Linked DNA regions of Thiorhodovibrio winogradskyi. The main gene of each other region encodes a partner of the protein of the gene in region 2 in a complex. Links are inferred from orthologs where the notes say so. Each region holds a gene or a part of one and is shown on either strand. Other genes may lie near its edges. The genes, in order: mfd and uvrA.

What was found.
Region 1: the proteins of uvrA (region 2) and mfd are in contact, whole or in part, in a crystal structure (PDB 4DFC), measured with the Escherichia coli proteins. The link is inferred for Thiorhodovibrio winogradskyi from one-to-one orthologs.

What each region holds. Positions count from the first base shown.
Region 1 is NZ_CP121472.1:4,326,046-4,330,438, reverse strand. The notes cover bases 6-4,091. They hold mfd (transcription-repair coupling factor), read right to left. Parts: upstream 3,767-4,091; coding sequence 206-3,766; downstream 6-205. Other genes in these bases: pstS (phosphate ABC transporter substrate-binding protein PstS), read left to right, coding at 3,960-4,091. Also shown: more of pstS, read left to right, coding at 4,092-4,393. UniProt on the Escherichia coli protein: Couples transcription and DNA repair by recognizing RNA polymerase (RNAP) stalled at DNA lesions. Mediates ATP-dependent release of RNAP and its truncated transcript from the DNA, and recruitment of nucleotide excision repair machinery to the damaged site.
Region 2 is NZ_CP121472.1:225,421-229,161, reverse strand. What follows is about bases 209-3,642. They hold uvrA (excinuclease ABC subunit UvrA), read right to left. Parts: upstream 3,247-3,642; coding sequence 409-3,246; downstream 209-408. Other genes in these bases: Thiowin_RS01230 (SDR family oxidoreductase), read left to right, coding at 3,433-3,642; soxY (thiosulfate oxidation carrier protein SoxY), read right to left, coding at 209-246. Also shown: more of soxY, read right to left, coding at 1-208; more of Thiowin_RS01230, read left to right, coding at 3,643-3,741. UniProt on the Escherichia coli protein: The UvrABC repair system catalyzes the recognition and processing of DNA lesions. UvrA is an ATPase and a DNA-binding protein. A damage recognition complex composed of 2 UvrA and 2 UvrB subunits scans DNA for abnormalities.

The DNA.
Region 1 (4,393 bases), 4.1 Mb from region 2 along the record:
CTCGGCGAGTTTCTTGGCGTCGTGAATATTTCGTTTGAACTGGGTGAAGCTGTCTTCTCCATTGGCGATCATGGCATTGATCATTGCGCCGAGATCGGCGTTGATAGCATTCATGGCCGGCCTACTTGCGTGGGCTCTCGGGGGATTGGGTGAGGGTGTTTCGCTTTTCGAGCCTAAGGCTTTGTGAGGTGATGCAAAACAGCACTCAGCTCTGCCCGATCAATTGCGCGAAAATGGCATTGACCTGGGTCGCGCGCTTGTCGCCCTCGGGCATGTCGCGGTAGAAGCGCAGTGCGCCGGCGGCCCCTTTTCCGATCGGGTCGAGCTTGAATTCCTTGGGCCGGCTTTGGATCAATTGCACGAGGCGCATGTGGTCGATCTTAGGCGCGTCGCCAAAGAGAATCCGCCCGCCCTTGGGGCCAGCCTCAATCTTGCGGATGCCATAGGGCTGAACCTTGAGCTTCAGTTCAGTGATGGTGAAGAGATTCTTGGCCGGTTCGGGCAACAGGCCGAAGCGGTCGATCATCTCGACTTTCAACTCTTTGAGCGCATCGGTATCGGCGGCGCTGGCGATGCGTTTGTAGGTGATCAATCGCGTGTGGATGTCGGGCAGGTAGTCGTCTGGCAGCAGTGCGGGTAGTCCAAGATCAATCTCGGCGCCATGGTCGAGCGGACGGTCGAGCTCCGGCGTGCGCCCGGCCTTGAGTGCCTGTACGGCGCGTTCGAGCAGGTCCATGTAAAGCGTGAAGCCGACTTCGTGAATCTGCCCGGATTGCTCCTCGCCCAGCAGCTCGCCGGCGCCGCGGATTTCCAGGTCGTGGGTGGCCAGTGTAAAGCCGGCGCCAAGGTCTTCGAGTGATTCAATGGCCTCCAGGCGCTTTTTGGCATCCGCGGTCATGCTCTTGGCCGGTGGGGTGATCAGATAAGCATAGGCGCGATGGTGCGAACGTCCGACGCGGCCGCGCAATTGGTGCAACTGCGCCAGACCCAGTTTGTCGGCGCGGTTGATCAGAATGGTGTTGGCGCTGGGTACGTCGATGCCGGATTCGATGATGGTGGTGCACACCAGCAGATTGAAACGTCTGTGGTAGAAGTCGCGCATGACGCGCTCGAGTTCCTTCTCGCGCATCTGACCGTGGGCCACCGACACCCGCGCATCCGGCACCAGGGCCTCGAGCTTCTGCGCCATGTTCTCGATGGTTTCGACCTCATTGTGCAGAAAATAAATCTGCCCACCGCGGTTGATCTCGCGCTGGCAGGCCTCCTGGATGAGATTGTCATTCCAGACGGAGATAAAGGTTTTGATCGGATGGCGTTCAACCGGTGGCGTGGCGATGATGGACAGATCGCGCATCCCGGCCATGGACATATTGAGCGTGCGTGGGATGGGCGTGGCGGTCAGGGTGAGAATGTCGACCTCGGCGCGCAGGCTTTTGAGCTGCTCCTTGTGGCGCACGCCGAAGCGATGTTCCTCATCGATGATGACCAGGCCCAGGTTGTTGAATTTGATCGATGGCTGCAGGAGCTTGTGGGTGCCAACCGCGATGTCGATGGTGCCGGCGGCCAGTCCGTCGGTGACTTTTTTCACCTCCTTGGCGGTCTTGAAGCGCGACAGGCTCTCGATCCGGATCGGCCAGTCGGCAAAGCGATCGGAAAAGTTTTGGTAATGCTGCTCGGCGAGCAATGTGGTGGGCACCAGTACCGCCACCTGGCGCCCGCCATTGGCGGCGACAAAGGCCGCGCGCATGGCCACCTCGGTCTTGCCGAAACCGACATCGCCGCAGACAACCCGATCCATGGGTTTGGGATTGGCCATGTCGGTCAGAATCGCCTCGATGGCGCGCTCCTGATCCGGTGTTTCCTCAAACGCAAAGGCGGCTGCGAAGTCACGATACTCGGCTCCGGGATCGCCGAAGGCATGCCCTTGGCGGGCGGCGCGGCGAGCGTAAATGTCGAGCAACTCGGCGGCGACATCGCGCGCCTTCTGCGCCGCCTTACGCTTGACCCTGTCCCAGTGGTCGCTGCCGAGCTTGTGCAGCGGCGCATTCTCGGGCGAGGTGCCGGTGTAGCGCGAGATCAGATGCAGCGAGCTGACCGGCACATAGAGCTTGTCGCCGCCGGCATATTCAAGGGCGAGAAACTCTGCTTGGTTGCCGCCGACCTTCAGCGTCTGTAGTCCAAGAAAGCGTCCCACACCATGATCCTCATGCACCACGGGCGCGCTTGGATGTAGTTCGGTCAGATTGCGCACCACCGCATCGCCGTCTGGTCCCGCCTTGCGCCGGCGGCGCTCCTGGCGCACCCGCTCGCCGTAGAGCTGGGTCTCGGTGATCAGCGCGAGCTGGCTGTCTTCCAGCAGCAGCGGCTGCTCGATCGGGGCGACTGTGATGGCGATGGTATCCTGACCTGTCAGGAACTCGGCCCAGCTCGCCACCGCCGCGGGCTGAATGCCGAAGCCGTGCAGGTGATCACGCAGCATCTCGCGTCGGCCGCTGCTCTCGGCAACAAAGAGCACGCGCCGGTCAGGCTCGCCGAGAAACGCCTGCAAGGCTGCCGCCGGCTCGGCGCTGCGCGCCTGAATCGGCAGCGGAGGCATTCCGGCGGTTGCGAAGTTCACCACCCGCGCATAGCCTTTGCGCCGCTGAGCCACCTCGGCGCTTTGCCAGCACACCCCCGGTCGGTCATTCAGCTTGCCGGACAGCTCGTCGGCGTCCAGATAGAGCAGGCGCGGCGGCAGAATGGGACGCTCAACATCATGGCGGCGCTGCTCGTAGCGGCTGGCGACCGTCTCGATGAAGGCCGCGCCCGCCTCGCGCACTTCGCCGTTCTCGAACGTCAGGGTGGGCCTGGGCAGATAATCGAACAGCGTCGCGGTCGCATCGAAAAACAGCGGCAGGTAATACTCGATGCCGCCCGGCAGCCGGCTCTCGGAGACCTCGCGATAAATCAGGCTGGCACTCGGGTCGCTGTCGATGGCGGCGCGGTAACGCTGGCGAAAGGCACTGATGGCCTCCTCGGTGAATGGGAACTCGCGCGCCGGCAGCATACGCACCGACTTCAGCTTGGCAATGGAGCGCTGACTGTCGGGGTCGAAGGTGCGGATGGATTCGATCTCATCGTCAAACAGGTCGATGCGCAGCGGCTCATCGCGACCCATGGGGAAAATATCCAGCAGGGCGCCGCGTACCGCGAATTCGCCATGGGCAATGACTTGGGACACGCACTGATAGCCAGCCTCGGTCAGGCGCGCGCGGGTGTGATCCAGGTCCAGCCGGTCGCCGATCGACAGCACCAGGGCCTGGCTCTCGATATAGTGGCGCGGTGGCAAGCGTTGCATCAGGGTGCTGACCGGGACCAGCAGCACCCCGCGCTCGAGTTGCGGCAAGCGGTAGAGCGTCAGCAGCCGCTCGGAGACCAGCTCCGGCAATGGCGAGAACAGATCATAGGGCAGGGTTTCCCAGTCCGGAAAACGCCACACGGGCAGAGTCCCGCTCTCCCCATCGCGCGAATCCTCAAGGAAAAAGGGCAACTCGGCATGCAGCCGATTGGCTGCCGCCATGTCGGGCACCACCACCAGCAGCGGGCAATTGGCCTGACGCGCGGCGGAGGCGATGGCCAGCGCCGCCGCGGCGCCATGGAGCCGCCCCCAAAGCAGGCGCTCAGAAGGCGGTTGTGGTAAGGGTGGCTGGAGTGGCGACAAGGTGGCGGGCTTTTGTTGCGCGATGTTCCCACCGGGAACAGAGAATTCGGAAAGGGCGGCAGGCATGGGCAATGACGGAATAGGCTAGTCTCAAGCGCGGCATTTTCGCACAGCCAGGTTGCCGCTGCATGAAACCGCCGAGCGCGGTCATGCCGACGAAGGTAACCAAAAATTCACAGACAAAGACGCCTGGATTTGGACAATGCAAGGCTGTTTTTTCATTTGCTGCTCTTGTTAGTCCATTTTTGGAGGTGTCCTCATGGCTCTCGCCAGCTTTACCCGTCGCACCCTTGCGGCCTGTGGTCTGTCCGTCACCTTGTCTGCCTTGGCCTTTGCGCCGCTCGCCAGCGCTCAACAGACCCAGCTCAACGGCTCGGGCGCGAGCTTTCCCTTCCCGCTCTATGCCAAGTGGGCCAAGGATTTCAGCAAGCAAAACAAGGGTATTCAGGTTCAGTACCAGGCCGTTGGCTCGGGTGCCGGCATTCGCGCATTCATCGCCGAGACAGTGGATTTCGCGGCTTCCGATGCCGCGATGAACGATGAGGAAATCGCCAAGGTACCAACCGAGAAGGGTGTGGTCTTGCTGCCCATGACCGCCGGCGAGGTGGTGCTGTCCTACAATCTGCCGGGCAATCCGGAACTCAAGCTGCCGCGCGATGTGCTGATCGACATCTTCTCCGGCAAGCTGACCAC
Region 2 (3,741 bases):
CGAGACGGTCACCCGCACTGCCGCGCTGTTCTCGGCAACGGGTGGTGCTTCAATCTTGACGGCATCACTGTTCTCGAAGGTCTCGGAACCGAGCAGATCCTTCATTGCGGCGGCCTTGTCTTCCGCCGTAAAAGCCGCCTCGGGCCAGGCTGCCAGCAGCGCTTGCGGGCTCAGCAGGCCGGCACCCGCCACCAGGCCAACACCCAGGGAACCTTTCAAAAGCTTTCTACGTTTTTGATCAATCATGGACTTTCTCCTTTGGGGCTGCATCCTGTTTCGCCGTCAATACCGCACGAAACCAGGAGGTTTTTTGGTTCGTATCTAAGCTTACCTGACTCGCAACTTTGTGCAACCCGGCCATGCGTCGCCGAAGATCGACTTGGCGGACGAATAGATTCACCCGATCAGTTAACGGACCGGCGACCGCCCATTCAGCAAGGGCCGCAAGAACTGTCCGGTCATGGAGCTGATGCAGGCAGCAACAGCCTCGGGCGTCCCGCTCGCCACCACCCGCCCACCACCGTCACCGCCCTCGGGGCCGAGATCAATCACCCAGTCGGCGGTTTTAATCACATCCAGATTATGCTCGATCACCACCACGGTATTGCCGCGCTCGCACAACTGATGCAGCACGGCGAGCAGATGGCGTACGTCCTCGAAGTGCAGGCCGGTGGTGGGCTCATCCAGAATGTACAGGGTGCGCCCGGTATCCCGGCGCGACAGCTCGCGGCTGAGCTTAATACGCTGGGCCTCGCCGCCAGAGAGCGTCGTCGCGCTCTGCCCGAGGCTGATGTAGGACAGGCCGACGCTCATCAGGGTGTCGAGTTTGCGCTTGAGCAGGGGCACCGGGGCGAAGAACTCCAACGCATCGGCCACGGTGAGATTGAGCACTTCATCGATGGTCTTGGCCTTGTAGCGAATCTCCAGCGTCTCGCGGTTGTAGCGCCGCCCGCCGCAAGCATCGCAGGGCACATAGACATCGGGCAGAAAGTGCATCTCCACCCGAATCAGGCCATCGCCCTTGCAGGCCTCGCAGCGCCCGCCTTTCACATTGAAGCTGAAGCGCCCGGCGCCGTAACCGCGCGCGCGCGATTCGGGCACGGCGGCGAACAGCTCGCGAACCAGGCCAAAGAGCCCGGTATAGGTCGCGGCATTGGAGCGCGGCGTGCGCCCGATCGGGCTTTGGTCGATATCGATGACCTTATCGAAATGCTCGAGCCCCCGCAGCTCGCGATAAGGCGCCACCTGAGTGCTAGCCTGATGCAGCTCGCGCGCGAGGATGGGGTAGAGGGTATCGTTGATCAGGGTGGACTTGCCCGAGCCCGACACGCCGGTGATGGCGCAGAAGGTGCCGACTGGGATGGCGATGTCGATCTCCCGCAGATTGTTGCCGCGTGCGCCGAGCAGTCGCAGCCAGCGCTCGCCGTCCGCCGCGCGGCGCTGGGGAGGAATCTCGATGCGGCGCGCGCCAGACAGATACTTCCCGGTCAGCGACTCGGGCTCGGCCATGATCTCGGCGGCGGTGCCCTGGGCGACGATGCGCCCGCCCAGCACCCCGGCGCCCGGGCCGAGATCGACGATCTGGTCGGCCGTGCGCATGGCCTCCTCGTCATGCTCGACCACAATCACCGTGTTACCGCTGTCGCGCAACCGCTTGAGCGTCTCGAGCAATCGAGCGTTGTCGCGCTGGTGCAGGCCGATGGAGGGCTCGTCGAGAATGTACATCACCCCCACCAGCCCGGCGCCAATCTGGCTGGCCAGGCGGATGCGCTGCGCCTCGCCGCCGGACAGAGTATCCGCGCCACGCGACAGGCTGAGATAGGTCAAGCCGACATCGGCGAGAAAGCGCAGCCGTTGGATGATCTCGCGCAGAATTTTCTCGCCGATGGCTGCGCGCTGGCCGGTTAATTCCAGCATCTCGAACCAGCGCAGACACTCGGCCACCGGCAGTGCCGACAATGCGGGCAGATTTTGGCCCGCGATGCGCACCTGGCGCGCGGAGCGGTTCAGCCGCGTGCCCTGGCAAGCCGGGCAGGGCTGGCGCGACAGATAGCGCCCGAGCTCCTCGCGCACCAAGGTCGAGTCGGTCTCGCGATAGCGCCGTTCCAGCATCGGCAGCACGCCCTCGAACACCCGTTGCTTGCCGCCGCCGCGCTCGTGCGGCAGCTTGAGCTTGAGCTTGTCCGCGCCGGTGCCGCGCAGCACCTGGGTTTGAATCGCCTCCGGCAGTGCGTGCCAGGGCGTGGCGAGATCAAAACCCAGATGCGCGGCCAGCGCCTCAAGCATGCGATGGTAATGGCGATTATTGCTGTCCCAGCCGCGAATGGCGCCCTCGGCCAGGCTGAGCGCCGGCTCCCGCACCACCTTATCGGGGTCGAAGAACAGTTCATGCCCCAGCCCATCGCAGGCCGGGCAGGCGCCGGCCGGGTTATTGAAGGAAAACAGGCGCGGCTCCAGCTCGCTCAGGCTATAGCCGCACCGGGGGCAGGCGAAATTGGCCGAGAAGGTGGTCTCGGCAATGCCCGATTCAGGCTCCATGGGCGCCAGGCGTACCAGGCCACCCGAGAGCGCCAGCGCCGTCTCGAGCGACTCGGCCAGGCGCTGGGCGCGATCCGCCCGCACCCGGAAGCGATCCACCACCACTTCGACAGCATGTCGCGCCTTGGCCTCCAGCGCCGGCGGGGCATCAAGCTCGCACAAGACCCCGTCGATGCGCGCGCGCACGAATCCCTGGGCATTCAACTCGGCGAACAGCGCCTGATACTCGCCCTTGCGATCTGTCACGATGGGCGCGAGCAACATCAGTTTCTCGCCCGCGGGGCGCGCCAGGATCTGATCCACCATCTGCGTCACCGTCCGCGCCGCGAGCGGCTCGTCATGTTCCGGGCAATGCGGCGTGCCGATGCGCGCGAACAGCAGGCGCAGATAATCGTGAATCTCAGTGATGGTACCGACTGTCGAGCGCGGATTGTGCGAGCTGGTTTTCTGCTCGATGGAAATGGCCGGGGACAGCCCCTCGATATGATCGACATCGGGCTTTTCCATCAGCGACAGAAACTGGCGCGCATAGGCCGAGAGCGACTCGACATAGCGCCGCTGGCCCTCGGCATAGAGGGTATCGAAGGCGAGCGAGGACTTGCCCGAGCCGGACAGCCCGGTCAGCACCACCAAGCGATTGCGCGGTAGGTCGAGATCGAAATTCTTGAGATTATGGGTACGCGCGCCGCGGATGCGGATTTTATCCATCAGGTGAAGTGACGACTCCTTGCAAAAAGAGCTTGCAAAAAAGATCCTCGCAAAAAAGGCCATGTAGTGGATCGCTATAGTACCCAATTCAATCAACCATGCCTTAAAGATGCGGCTGCTATACTGGCGTTCTAGCCCAGAGGCTAGCCAGACCAGCAAATGGCACCACAATAAAGGAGATCGCCCATGGCTACCGAACCCGTCGCCGTCGTGACCGGCGCCTATCGCGGACTAGGGCTTGAAACCTGCCGCCAACTGGCCGCACGCGGCCATCGCGTTGTACTGACCGCACGCCGTGAGGCCGAGGGCCAAACCGCCGCCGGCAAACTCGCCGCAGAAGGCCTGGATGTGCGCTTCCAGCCACTGCATGTCACCGAAGAACCCTCGGTGCTGGCCCTGCGCGACTATCTCGGCAAGGAATTCGGTCGCATCGACGTCCTGGTCAACAACGCCGGCATTTTCCCCGACCCACAACCCGGCACCCCAGGTTCCAGC